3 regions of the Pseudomonas sp. FW305-3-2-15-E-TSA4 genome follow, and region 2 is predicted to be linked to each of the others. Evidence: predicted binding sites of a transcription regulator. Region 2 holds the regulator's gene; each other region holds the start of a gene.
The links. The regulator sigma-54, encoded in region 2, starts transcription at its own class of promoters, with help from an activator protein. The targets are predictions, from matches to a motif close to ANTGGCATNNANNTTGCTNT.
Positions count from the first base shown of each region.

Region 1 (4,710 bases), on a different contig from region 2:
ACTTATGGCTGTAGCACTATTTTCGTTACGTCCTTATGACAAAACGATCATTCCCTCGGTGTGACTCATTGGTTAGAACTGACCACAGGTTGACGTCGCAACGGCGTCAACACCTTGGCTCGCCACGCCGGCAGCGAGCCGCCCAACGGCAGAGTTTTTTTCTGCCAGACCTCGGTTGAGGTCAACGCGACGAAAACAGTCAACAAGTGAGGGAAACACCCTATGAGAAGACTTAAGCGTGATCCGTTGGAAAGAGCATTTTTGCGCGGATATCAATATGGCGTTGGTGGCAAATCCCGCGAGCTTTGCCCATTTACTCTACCGTCGGTACGCCAAGCCTGGATCAACGGCTGGCGAGAAGGACGCGGCGACAACTGGGACGGTATGACCGGCACTGCGGGAATCCACAGACTCAACGAACTTCACGCCGTCGGCTGACACAGGGCACTTATTGCAACACGACAATCTGAATTTTTAGCGACTTACCATGCACGTCCTTCCCGGACGGCGGGCTACGGCCCAGGGGCTCCTTCGAGGAGCCCTTTTTTATGCCTGACACACTATTTATTTGTGCAGGAACACAAAACCTGTGGGAGCGAGCCTGCTCGCGAAAGCGACGTGTCATTCAGTGAAGTGTTAGCTGAACGGACGCCTTCGCGAGCAGGCTCGCTCCCACAATGGGATCAGCGTAAGGCAGCGATCGCGTCTACCGATTCGCGAATCAGCGCCGGGCCCTTATAGATGAAGCCCGAGTAAATCTGCACCAGGCTCGCCCCCGCCGTGATCTTCTGCGCCGCATGCTTGCCTTCGGTGATGCCACCGGCCGCAATGATCGGCAACCGACCACCCAGCTCCGCCGCCAACACCTTCACGGTATGCGTGCTCTTGTCACGCACCGGGGCGCCGGACAGACCACCGGCCTCGTCACCGTGCTCCATGCCTTCGACGCCAACGCGACTCAGGGTGGTGTTGGTGGCAATCACTGCGTCCATCCCGCTTTCGATCAGCGCCTGAGCCACCTGCGCCGTTTCTTCGTCGGTCATGTCCGGAGCGATCTTGATCGCCAGCGGTACGTGCTTGCCGTGACGCAGGGCCAGTTCGGCGCGGCGCGTGGCCAGATCCGCCAGCAACTGCTTGAGCGAATCACCGAACTGCAGACTGCGCAGGCCCGGGGTGTTCGGCGAGCTGACGTTGACCGTGACATAGCTGGCGTGGGCATACACCTTGTCCAGGCAAATCAGATAGTCGTCCACCGCGCGCTCGACCGGAGTGTCGAAGTTCTTGCCGATGTTGATCCCCAGCACGCCCTTGTATTTGGCCGCCGCGACCCGCGCCAGCAGGTTATCCACACCGAGGTTGTTGAAGCCCATGCGATTGATGATCGCCTCGGCTTCCGGCAGACGGAAGATCCGTGGTTTCGGGTTGCCCGGCTGCGGACGCGGGGTCACGGTGCCGACTTCGACGAAACCGAAACCCAGTTGCGAGAAACCGTCGATGGCCGCGCCGTTCTTGTCGAGACCGGCCGCCAGACCCACCGGGTTCGGGAAGTCCAGGCCCATGACCGTCACCGGCACGTTCGCCGGTTTCTTGCACAGCATGCCGTTGAGGCCCAAACGCCCACCCGCGCCGATCAGATCCAGCGACAGATCGTGGGAGGTTTCCGGGGAAAGTTTGAACAACAGCTGACGGGCCAGGGTGTACATGGGCGGCGATGACTCGGGCGGCGAAAAGAGGCGGCGATTATAGCCGGGCAACGTCCCCCGGCGCGAGGCACACAGGTAAATCAGCCTGACTGGCATATGCCTTGCACTTTCAGGGTATCAGCCCACAGGCCAATGGCGGCGTGCGGGCACGGACAATGGCGTCGTTCGCAGGTTTTGCCTTAGCAAAGCCTGGGACGGCGTTTTTTTTGAGGGTGGCTTTATATGAGTGATTCATCCGTCGGGCCGCTGGCCTGGGTCAACGGCAGTGATGCTCCGGAAAAAAGCGTGATCAACCTCGGCTTCATGGCCCTGAGCGATTGCGCCTCGGTGGTCGTCGCCGCAACACAGGGCTTCGCCCAGCCCTACGGTCTGACGATCAACCTCAAGCGCCAGGCGTCCTGGGCGACCTTGCGCGACAAACTGGTCAGCGGTGAACTGGATGTCGCCCACAGCCTGTACGGGCTGATTTACGCGGTGCACCTGGGCATCGGTGGCGTGGCGCCGAGCGACATGGCGGTGCTGATGGGCCTGAACCAGAACGGCCAGAGCCTCAACCTGTCTCACGGTTTGCAGCAACTGGGCGTGACCAGTCCTGAAGCACTCGATCGGCAGGCGCACCAAACCCGCGCAAAACTGACCTTCGCCCAGACCTTTCCCACCGGCACCCATGCGATGTGGCTGTATTACTGGCTGGCGAGTCAGGGCATTCATCCATTGCAGGACGTTGACAGCGTAGTGGTACCGCCGCCGCAAATGGTCGCTCACCTGCAAGCCGGGCGCATCGATGGCTTCTGCGTCGGTGAGCCGTGGGCGGCCAGCGCCGTGCAACAGGATCTGGGGTTCACCCTCGCTACCAGCCAGAGCATCTGGCCTGACCACCCGGAAAAAGTCCTTGGCTGCACCCGCGCGTTCGTCGAGCAATACCCCAACACCGCCCGGGCGCTGGTGATGGCGATCCTCGAGGCCAGCCGCTTCATCGAGCAAAACCCGGAAAACCGCCGCAGCACCGCGCAGCTGCTGAGCGCCCCGGAATACCTCGACGCCCCGCTGTCCTGCATCGAACCGCGTTTTCTCGGTGATTACGCCGATGGCCTCGGCAATCGCTGGCAGGACCCGCACGCCTTGCGCTTTCACGGCAACGGCGAGGTGAATCTGCCGTACCTGTCCGACGGCATGTGGTTCATGACCCAATTCCGCCGTTGGGGCCTGTTACGCGAGGATCCCGACTACCTCGCGGTGGCCCGCCAGGTTCAGCAACTGGACATTTACCGCGAAGCAGCCACCGCCGTCGGGGTCGCCGCGTGGGGCAAGGAGATGCGCAGCAGCCAGTTGCTTGATGGCAAAGTCTGGGACGGCAGCGATCCGGCTGGTTACGCCCGCAGTTTCAAGCTGCACGCCCTGAGCGACAGCACTGCCCTTCTCGCCCGCCGCTGACAGGAGACCGCCAACATGCTGCGCATTCTGCTGATCAACGACACCGCGAAAAAAGTCGGGCGCCTGAAGGCCGCGCTGACCGAGGCCGGTTTCGAGGTCATCGATGAGTCCGGTCTGACCATCGACCTGCCGGCCCGCGTCGAAACAGTGCGCCCGGACGTGATCCTGATCGATACCGAGTCGCCGAGCCGCGATGTCATGGAGCAAGTAGTGCTGGTCAGCCGCGACCAGCCCCGGCCGATCGTGATGTTCACCGACGAACATGACCCGGGGGTGATGCGTCAGGCGATCAAGTCCGGGGTCAGTGCCTACATCGTCGAGGGCATTCACGCCCAGCGCCTGCAGCCGATTCTCGATGTGGCCATGGCGCGCTTCGAAAGCGATCAGGCCTTGCGCGCGCAACTGCTGGCCCGCGACCAGCAACTGGCGGAGCGCAAACGCATTGAACTGGCCAAAGGGCTGCTGATGAAAATGAAGGACTGCAACGAGGAAGAGGCCTACACCCTGATGCGCCGCCAGGCCATGAGTCGCCAGCAGAAGCTGATTCAGGTGGCGGAGCAGATCATTGCCATGAGTGAGTTGCTTGGCTGAATTCTATCAGAGCCCGTAAGCCCTCTTCGCGAGCAGGCTCGCTCCCACATTGGAAATGCATTCCCCTGTGGGAGCGAGCCTGCTCGCGAATCGCCGCCCCCACCCCCCGTCAAGGACTGTTGGCACAAATCTGGCTAAGTATTCCGCACAGGTAACCAACGGCGGTTGCCCCACCCACGACAAAGACGTCGCTCACCCCGCTCGCCCACATCGGCGAACCAGGTAGCGGCGTTTTTGCGTTTTGGCCCCACAGCCCGGGGCCGGTGGTGCGGCCGTGGCGGCGCGCCACCTGCTGTGACTCCTTTCGAGACTCTTTTCAGCTGAGGTGCGCGATGAATTCAAGCTTCTGGAAATCCGGCCACACCCCGACCCTGTTCGCAGCGTTCCTGTATTTCGACCTGAGCTTCATGGTCTGGTACCTGCTCGGTCCGTTGGCGGTGCAGATCGCCGCCGACCTGCACCTGACCACGCAACAACGTGGTCTGGTGGTGGCGACACCGATTCTCGCCGGCGCGGTGCTGCGCTTTGTGATGGGCATGCTGGCCGATCGTCTGTCGCCGAAAACCGCTGGCCTGATCGGTCAGGTGATCGTGATCTGCGCGCTGTTCGGCGCGTGGAAACTCGGCATCCACAGTTATGAACAGGCGCTGATTCTGGGACTGTTCCTCGGCATGGCCGGTGCTTCGTTTGCTGTGGCCCTGCCGCTGGCCTCGCAGTGGTATCCGCCGCAGCATCAGGGCAAGGCCATGGGTATCGCCGGCGCCGGTAACTCCGGCACCGTGTTTGCCGCACTGATTGCCCCGGTACTGGCTGCGGCGTTCGGCTGGAGCAACGTGTTCGGTTTCGCCCTGATTCCGTTGATCCTGACGCTGGTGCTGTTCGCCTGGCTGGCAAAAAACGCCCCGCAGCGGCCCAAGGCCAAAGCCATGGCCGACTACTTCAAAGCCCTTGGCGATCGCGACAGTTGGTGGTTCATGTTTTT
Region 1 is NZ_JBYSZP010000009.1:162,200-166,909, forward strand. It holds gene rmf (ribosome modulation factor) at 223-438, shown strand; gene AC3WMV_RS14495 (quinone-dependent dihydroorotate dehydrogenase) at 684-1,703, opposite strand; gene AC3WMV_RS14500 (CmpA/NrtA family ABC transporter substrate-binding protein) at 1,926-3,137, shown strand; gene AC3WMV_RS14505 (ANTAR domain-containing response regulator) at 3,153-3,728, shown strand; gene AC3WMV_RS14510 (nitrate/nitrite transporter) at 4,061-4,710, shown strand, end outside.
Region 1: AC3WMV_RS14500 (CmpA/NrtA family ABC transporter substrate-binding protein) is a predicted target of sigma-54. The motif match lies at 1,792-1,811, and genes of this name have one in related genera.

Region 2 (4,710 bases):
CCAGATCGGCGATCGGGCCGAGCAGGGCGGTCTCGTCGTTGATTGCCTCGGCCAGTGAGCGGTTGGCGGTGCTCAGCGGGTGGCGACGGCGGGTTTCCGAGAAGCGTTTGAGCAAGGTTTCTTCGTCGGCATCCAGATACAGCACATCACACTGGATGTGTCGGGCGCGGACTTCTTCGAGCAACTCGGGGAAGCGCGACAGGTGGCTCGGCAGATTGCGTGCATCGATCGACACGGCCACCAGCGGCTGAGCCAGCTCGGTATGAATCAGGGCGCGTTCGGCGAGTTCCGGCAGCAGACCGGCCGGCAGGTTGTCGATGCAGTAGTAGCCGTTGTCCTCAAGGACATTCAGGGCGGTACTTTTACCCGAGCCGGAGCGGCCGCTGACGATGATCAAGCGCATGATTAATGACCGTTCTGCTCGCTCAGGACGACCTGATACAAGGCTTCGTTGCTCGGTGCGCTGCGCAGTTTTTCGCGCACTTCCTTGCGATCGAGCATGCTGGCGATCTGGCGCAGTAATTCCAGGTGGGCATCGGTGGCCGCTTCCGGGACCAGCAGTACAAACAGCAGGTCGACCGGTGCGCCGTCGATGGCATCGAAATCGATGGGGGCATCAAGGTGCATCAATGCGCTGATAGGCGCTTCGCAGCCTTTGAGGCGGCAGTGCGGAATGGCGATGCCGTTGCCGAAACCGGTGGATCCGAGTTTCTCACGGGCTACCAGGCTCTCGAAAACATCCTGCATGGCCAGATCCGGCACTTCTTTATGGATGAGGTTGGCAATCTGTTCGAGGGCTTTCTTTTTACTGCCGCCCGGCACGTTCACCAGGGAACGGCCGGGGGTCAGGATACTTTCAAGTCGGATCATGGGTTGGGAGTGTTAACGACCTGTCGCGCCCTGGAGGAGGCTCTGGGTCTTTTCCTTATGCTTTTTGAGTTGGCGATCCAGCTTGTCGGTCAGTGAGTCGATCGCAGCGTACATGTCGGTATCTTCTGCGTTGGCGACCACTTCGCTGCCGGGTATATGCAAGGTGGCTTCGATTTTCTGCTTGAGCTTTTCGACGCACATCGTGACTTGCACGTTGGTGATCTTGTCGAAATGGCGCTCCAATCGTTCGAGTTTCTCGTTGATGTAGGTGCGCAGAGGTTCGGTCACTTCCAGTTGGTGTCCACTGATGTTGACTTGCATACAGCTTCTCCTTCGTTGCCAGTGCATAAAGCGGCAGGCCGAAGAGCCTGCCACTGGAACGCTGTAACGTGGCTTACATCAACCGCTTGCGTTCGCTCGAAGGCGCGATCCCGAGGGATTCGCGGTACTTGGCGACGGTGCGGCGAGCCACCTGAATGCCTTGTGCCTCCAGTAAACCAGCGATCTTGCTGTCACTCAACGGCTTTTTCTGATTTTCCGCCGCAACCAGTTTTTTGATGATCGCGCGGATCGCCGTCGACGAGCATTCACCGCCTTCGGAGGTGCTGACGTGGCTTGAGAAAAAGTATTTCAGTTCATAAATACCGCGCGGGGTATGCATGAATTTCTGCGTGGTGACCCGGGAAATCGTCGATTCGTGCATGCCGACCGCCTCGGCGATGTCATGCAGGACCAACGGTTTCATGGCTTCATCGCCATACTCCAGGAAGCCGCGCTGATGCTCGACGATCTGGGTGGCCACCTTCATCAGGGTTTCGTTGCGGCTTTGCAGGCTCTTGATGAACCAGCGTGCCTCTTGCAACTGGTTGCGCATGAAGGTGTTGTCGGCGCTGGTGTCGGCGCGACGGACGAAACCGGCGTACTGCGCGTTAACCCGCAGACGGGGCACTGACTCCTGATTCAGCTCGACCAGCCAGCGTTCGTTATCCTTGCGCACAATGACGTCGGGCACCACGTACTCGGCTTCGGTCGATTCGATCTGCGAGCCCGGACGCGGATTGAGGCTTTGCACCAGTTCGATGACCTGACGCAACTCGTCTTCCTTGAGCTTCATACGCCGCATCAACTGGCTGTAGTCGCGACTGCCGAGCAGATCGATGTAATCGCTGACCAGACGTTTGGCTTCGTTGAGCCACGGGGTCTTGGCCGGGAGCTGACGCAGTTGCAGCAGCAGGCATTCGCCGAGGTTGCGCGCCCCGATACCGGCCGGTTCGAACTGCTGAATGCGGTGCAGAACGGCTTCGATCTCGTCCAGCTCGATGTCGAGCTCCGGATCAAAGGCGTCGAGAATTTCTTCGAGGGTTTCGTCGAGGTAGCCCTGATTGTTGATGCAATCGATCAGGGTCACGGCGATCAGGCGGTCGGTGTCGGACATCGGCGCCAGGTTCAATTGCCACAGCAGATGGCTTTGCAGGCTTTCGCCGGCGGACGTGCGGGTGGTGAAGTCCCACTCGTCGTCATCGCTGCTGGGCAGGCTGCTGGCGCTGGTCTGGTAGACGTCTTCCCAGGCGGTATCAACGGGCAGTTCGTTAGGAATGCGCTCGTTCCATTCGCCATCTTCCAGATTGTCCACCGTCGGGGCGGCTTCCTGATAGGACGGTTCCTGAATGTCGGTGTTGGGTTTTTGTTCGGCGTTGTCGGCCAAAGGATCGGTATTGTCGAAGTCGTCGCCTTCTTCCTGGCGTTCGAGCATCGGATTGGATTCCAGGGCCTCCTGGATTTCCTGTTGCAGGTCCAGGGTCGACAATTGGAGCAGGCGGATGGCCTGTTGCAGCTGCGGTGTCATCGTCAGCTGCTGGCCCATTCTCAAGACTAGCGATGGTTTCATGGCAGGGGCTTAACACCTTATTCGCCGGCGCGCATGCGCCATCCACTACAGGGCGCCGGAGCGCCAAACTTAAGCAAATTATATGCCTGAAACTGTCGTGTTTGCCTAGAGCGCTGTAACAATAAAAGCGTATAAAACTTTGTTGACGCATCGCGTCGGAGCACGGTGAACATCTTTGAGGCGTCGTGTCTGCCTAGAGCGCTGTAACAATAAAAGCGTATAAAAGCCTGCTTCATCGATACAGCACCCGGAGGCTGGCCAAGTGCCTTGGTGCTTACAGGCGGAACTCGTGGCCCAGATACACTTCCTTCACCAGATCGTTGGCAAGGATGGTCGCCGCATCGCCTTCCGCGATCAGTTGACCGTCGTTGACGATGTAGGCGGTTTCGCAGATATCCAGGGTCTCACGCACGTTGTGGTCGGTGATAAGAACACCGATGCCCTTGGCCTTGAGGTGATGGATGATCTGCTTGATGTCGCCGACCGAAATCGGGTCGACACCGGCGAACGGTTCGTCGAGCAGGATGAATTTCGGTGCGGTCGCCAGGGCGCGGGCGATTTCCACCCGGCGGCGTTCACCACCGGACAGGCTCATGCCGAGGTTGTCGCGGATGTGGCTGATGTGGAATTCCTGCAGCAGGCTTTCCAGTTCCTTGCGACGACCGGCCTTGTCGAGTTCCGTGCGGGTTTCGAGGATGGCCATGATGTTATCGGCCACCGACAATTTGCGGAAGATCGACGCTTCTTGCGGCAGATAGCCGATACCTGCCTTGGCACGGCCGTGCATCGGCTGATGGCTGACGTCCAGATCATCGATCAGTACGCGACCCTGATCGGCCTGCACCAGACCGACGATCATGTAGAAGCAGGTGGTCTTGCCGGCGCCGTTCGGGCCGAGCAGGCCAACGATCTGGCCGCTGTCGATCGACAGGCTGACGTCGCGCACAACCTGGCGGCTTTTATAGGCCTTGGCCAGGTGTTGAGCTTTCAGAGTTGCCATTACTGGGTTTTCTCGTCGGTTTTCTTCTTCGGCTGGATCACCATGTCGATACGCGGACGCGCTTCGGTGACTTTGCTGCCGGTAGCGCGACCGGCACTGGCCAGTTTCTTCACCGTGTCATAGACGATTTTCTCGCCCTGAGTGGTGTTGTTGTCCTTGTCGACAACCTTGGCCTTGTCGATCAGCACGACGCGGTTTTGCGCGGCGTGGTACTGAATCGTCACGCCCCAGCCCTGAACAGGCTTGGCGTCACCCTGGGTTTGCAGTTGCTCGAAGTAGGCAAGGTTGCCCACCGAGGTCACCACGTCGATATCGCCGGTCGGAGTACGGGTGATGGTCACCGTATTGCCCTTAACGATCATTGAGCCCTGGGTGATGATCACATCACCTTTATAGGTGGCGATGCCGTTCTTGTCGTCCAGCTGGGCGTCGTCGGCCTGAATGCGGATAGGTTGCTGCTGATCGTTCGGCAGAGCCCAGGCGCTCACGCTTCCCAGTGCTGCGCCCAGACTGAGCAAAATAGGGAGGGTTTTAACGAGCCTCATACTGTCCTCTTACGTTCGATTGCAGGTGTATCCTGCTTTCCTTCAAATACGCCTTCATTCCCACGCCAGTCGATACACCGCCAGCGCCGTCGATTCTAACGGGTTGCTCGGTCTGCGCATATTGCTGCTGAGGGAACACCGTCATGCGTGTGCTGGTGATCAGGGTGTCGCGTTTCTTTTCATCGGTGCGCTTGATGCGTACCGAGTCGATCAATTCTACCTGCGTTCCGTCCGGATTCACTTCGCCGCGTTCGCTGGTCACGTGCCACGGAAACTCGGTGCCGCGATACATGTTGAGGTCGGGTTTGGTAACCAGAGTCACATCCGTCGCTTTCAGGTGTTCGGCCTTGTCCGACGTCATTTCGTACTGCACTTTGCCGTCCGGCAGATATTGCAGGGTATGCGTA
Region 2 is NZ_JBYSZP010000001.1:32,942-37,651, forward strand. It holds gene rapZ (RNase adapter RapZ) at 1-403, opposite strand, end outside; gene ptsN (PTS IIA-like nitrogen regulatory protein PtsN) at 406-870, opposite strand; gene hpf (ribosome hibernation-promoting factor, HPF/YfiA family) at 883-1,191, opposite strand; gene AC3WMV_RS00170 (RNA polymerase factor sigma-54) at 1,265-2,758, opposite strand; gene lptB (LPS export ABC transporter ATP-binding protein) at 3,033-3,758, opposite strand; gene lptA (lipopolysaccharide transport periplasmic protein LptA) at 3,758-4,303, opposite strand; gene lptC (LPS export ABC transporter periplasmic protein LptC) at 4,290-4,710, opposite strand, start outside.

Region 3 (4,710 bases), on a different contig from region 2:
TGACGTTGATGCCCAAGTCCAGTCCTGTCGTGTGCGGGGTGGCGAATATCCGGGGGGCGACCATTCCGATCCTTGATCTGGCAATGGCGACCGGTTCCGGGGCGTTGAAAGACAAGAACAGTCCGTTCGTGATCATCACGGAGTACAACACCAAGACCCAGGGTTTCCTGGTTCGCTCGGTGGAGCGCATCGTCAACATGAACTGGGAAGAGATCCATCCGCCGCCCAAGGGCACCGGGCGCGATCACTACCTGACCGCTGTGACTCGGGTCGACAATCAGTTAGTCGAAATCATCGATGTCGAGAAGGTGCTGGCGGAAGTGGCGCCGACGCCCGAGGCGATTTCGGTCGGTGTGGTCGATGTCGAAACCCAGAGCAAGGCGTTGTCGCTGCGGGTGCTGACGGTCGATGACTCGTCGGTGGCGCGCAAGCAGGTCACGCGTTGCCTGCAGACGGTCGGGGTCGAAGTGGTGGCGCTGAACGACGGCAAGCAGGCGCTGGATTACCTGCGCAAGCTGGTCGAAGAGGGCAAGAAGCCGGAAGAAGAGTTCCTGATGATGATTTCCGACATCGAGATGCCGGAGATGGACGGGTACACCCTGACGGCGGAGATCCGCAGCGACCCGCGCATGCAAAAGCTTCATATCATCCTGCATACTTCGTTGTCGGGGGTATTCAATCAGGCGATGGTCAAGAAAGTCGGCGCCGATGACTTCCTGGCCAAATTCCGTCCTGATGACCTGGCATCCCGGGTAGTCGACCGGATCAAAGCAGCAGATATCAGCTAGGGACCTTTTGTCCCTGGCGGTCAACACGATTTAAGAGGCGGCATCATTGTCTACGGGTAATTTGGATTTCGAACAGTTCCGGGTCTTCCTGGAAAAAGCCTGTGGCATTTTGCTCGGTGAAAACAAGCAGTACCTGGTCTCGAGCCGTCTCAACAAACTGATGGAGCAGCAAGGCATCAAGTCCCTGGGTGAGCTGGTACAGCGCATCCAGACCCAGCCGCGCAGCGGTTTGCGCGAGCAGGTGGTCGATGCCATGACGACCAACGAAACCCTGTGGTTTCGGGACACCTATCCGTTTGAAGTCTTGAAGAACAAGGTGCTGCCCGAGGCGATCAAGGCCAGTCCCAACCAGCGTCTGCGGATCTGGTCGGCGGCGTGCTCGTCGGGTCAGGAACCGTATTCGCTGTCGATGTCGATCGACGAGTTCGAGCGCAGCAACCTCGGTCAGTTGAAGATGGGCGTGCAGATTGTTGCCACGGACTTGTCCGGCAGCATGCTGACCAACTGCAAGACCGGCGAGTACGACAGCCTGGCGATCGGCCGCGGTTTGTCCGCCGATCGTCTGCAGCGCTACTTCGACCCGAAAGGGCCGGGGCGCTGGGTGATCAAGGCGCCGATCAAGAACCGGGTGGAATTCCGTTCGTTCAACCTGCTCGACAGCTACGCCAGTCTGGGCAAGTTCGACATCGTGTTCTGCCGCAACGTGCTGATCTACTTCTCCGCCGAGGTGAAGAAAGACATCCTGTTGCGCATTCACAGCACGCTGAAGCCGGGCGGGTATCTGTTCCTTGGCGCGTCCGAAGCGCTGAACGGTTTGCCGGATCATTACCAGATGGTCCAGTGCAGCCCGGGGATCATTTACCAGGCGAAGTGATTGCACGGGCAACACGAGAAACGGGAGTCCTTGGGGGCTCCCGTTTTTTTGTGCCTGAATTATCTCCCTCACGCACCACAAAATCCCCTGTGGGAGCGGGCTTGCTCGCGAAGGCGGTGTGCCAGGACAACAAATATTGACTGACACGACGCCTTCGCGAGCAAGCCCGCTCCCACAGTTGTCCGGTGTTGGCGAGAGCACGCAAGCGGCAGAAAAGCGGCAGCCAGCGGAAACCGGTTGCCGCTTTTCTGGCATTGCCGCTTTGCCGGCTCCTCGCAAAGCCCCGGTTTATGGGGGTTGTTCTGTTTGGCACGGCGCTTGCTAAAGCTCAGGTACGAAAAACCGGTCACCCGAAGGTTCCCGACATGAGCATCAGCTTCGATAAAGCGCTCGGCATTCACGAAAAGGCATTGGGCTTCCGCGCCCAGCGTGCCGAAGTGTTGGCCAACAACATCGCCAACGCCGATACCCCGAACTACAAGGCTCGGGATCTGGACTTCTCCAAAGTGCTTGAAGCACAGACCCAGAAGAACGCCAACGGCACCATCGCCCTGAACATGACCAACAGCCGTCACATCGAAGCTGAAGGCCTGGGCAATGGCGACGAGTCGCTGATGTATCGCACGCCGATGCAGCCTTCGATCGACCAGAACACCGTTGACGCTCAGCTTGAGCAGTCGAACTACGCGGAAAACGCGGTCGGCTTCCAGGCCAGCTTCACCCTGCTCAACAGCAAATTCAAAGGGCTGGTGTCAGCCCTGCGCGGAGAGTAATCCATGTCCCTGTCCAGCGTTTTCAACATTGCCGGCAGCGGCATGAGCGCACAAACCACGCGTCTGAACACCGTGGCTTCGAACATCGCCAACGCCGAAACCGTTTCGTCGAGCATCGACCAGACCTACCGCGCCCGTCACCCGGTGTTTGCCACCATGTTCCAGGGCGGCCAGAACAGTGGCAGCAACTCGCTGTTCCAGAGCCAGGACGCCGCAGGGCAGGGCGTGCAGGTACTTGGCGTGGTCGAAGACCAGAGCAACCTCGAAGCGCGTTACGAGCCGAACCATCCGGCCGCTGACGCCAAAGGCTACGTCTACTACCCGAACGTCAACGTGGTGGAAGAAATGGCTGACATGATTTCCGCGAGCCGTTCGTTCCAGACCAACGCCGAAATGATGAACACCGCCAAAACCATGATGCAGAAGGTACTGACCCTCGGTCAGTAATAAGGGGCGACTGCCATGAGCGTTACCGATACCACCAGCAGCCTGAGCATGAATGACATCCTGGCGAACTCCTCGAAGAAAACGAGCAGTACGACCACCGGTGGCATTGCTTCGGCCACCAACAGCGCCACTGGCGGCAAAGCCCTGGGCAAGGATGCGTTCCTGCAACTGCTGGTCACCCAGCTGAAAAACCAGAACCCGCTTGATCCGCAGGACAACAGCGCCTTCGTAGCACAGTTGGCGCAGTTCAGCAGTCTTGAGGGCATCACCACCCTCAACAGCACCGTCAGTTCGCTGGCCGGCAACTACAGCTCCTCGCAAGCCCTGCAGGCGTCGTCGCTGGTTGGCCGCAACGTGATCGTGCAGACCAACACCGTTCAATTGGACGACCCGAGCAAAGGCATGACCGGTTCGGTCACCGTGCCGTCGTCGATTGCCGGTGGCACCGTCAGCATTACCGACAGCAGCGGCACGGTGGTTCGCACCATCGATCTGGGCAGTCGCGCCGCAGGCAGCGCAAGCTTCACCTGGGACGGCAAGGACAAGGATGGCAATCTGGTGAAGACCGGGACCTACACCGTCAAAGCCAACGCCTCGATCAATGGCACCGCGACCGATCTGGCGACCTACCTGCCAGCCACGGTCAACAGCGTGACCATCAGCCAGACCGGTGGCGAGCTGATGCTCAACCTGTCCGGCAAGGGCACCGTCGCCCTGTCCAAAGTACAAACCATTGGTATATAGAGCCGACTAACCGGCACAAAGGAGTGGAATATGTCTTTCAATATCGGCCTTAGCGGTCTCTATGCAGCCAACAAACAACTGGACGTGACCGGCAACAACATCGCCAACGTCGCGACCGCCGGTTTCAAATCGTCCCGTGCAGAATTCGAAGACGTCTATTCGGCCACTCGCCTGGGTAGCGGCAGCAAGGTCATCGGCAACGGCGTGCGCCTGGCCAACGTGTCCCAGCAGTTCACTCAGGGTGACATCAACAACACCGGCAACGTGTTGGACATGGGTATCAACGGTTCCGGTTTCTTCACCATGAGCAACAACGGCGCGATCACCTACACCCGTGCCGGTACGTTCAAGGTCGACAATGCCGGTTTCATCACCAACACTGACTACACCTCGCGTCTGCAAGGTTACGGTGTGGACGCTAACGGCAAGATCATCAACGGTGTGTTGACCGACCTGAAGATCGACACTTCAAACCTGGCGCCGAAATCGACTTCGTTGGTGACTTCAAGCATCAACCTGAACTCGTCGGCACCCGTGATCGACGACACAGCCGCGGCAGGCAAGTTCGACCCGGCAAAACTCGAAACCTACACCAAGTCCTTCAGCACGCCTATCTATGACTCTCAGGGCAACTCGCACGTCATGGATCAGTACATGGTGAAAACCGGCCAAAACACCTGGAAAGTCTACACCCTGGTGGACGGGCGCAATCCAGATGCAACCGGCAGCGATCCAACCAAGACCGCCCCGACTGCTTCGACACTGACGTTCGACAGTTCGGGCAATCTCACTCAGGTCAGCACGCCTAACCCGGCAGATCCGACCAAGCCGATCATCAGCAGCGACCTGAAGCTGACCGGCTGGGTACCGGGTACCGTGACCAACGGCACCTTCACGCCAAACGGCGCGTCTGCCAACACCAATGGCGTGACCATATCCATGGCCAAGACCACTCAGTTCAACGCTGACACCGCCCGTTCGATCCCGACTCAGGATGGTTACGCCACTGGTCAGATCACCAACCTGACCATCGACGGCACAGGCACGTTGTTCGCCAACTTCAGCAACAACCAGAGCAAGGCCA
Region 3 is NZ_JBYSZP010000032.1:21,831-26,540, forward strand. It holds gene AC3WMV_RS28000 (chemotaxis protein CheV) at 1-788, shown strand, start outside; gene cheR (protein-glutamate O-methyltransferase CheR) at 835-1,662, shown strand; gene flgB (flagellar basal body rod protein FlgB) at 2,028-2,435, shown strand; gene flgC (flagellar basal body rod protein FlgC) at 2,439-2,882, shown strand; gene flgD (flagellar hook assembly protein FlgD) at 2,898-3,626, shown strand; gene flgE (flagellar hook protein FlgE) at 3,657-4,710, shown strand, end outside.
Region 3: flgB (flagellar basal body rod protein FlgB) is a predicted target of sigma-54. The motif match lies at 1,968-1,987, and genes of this name have one in related genera.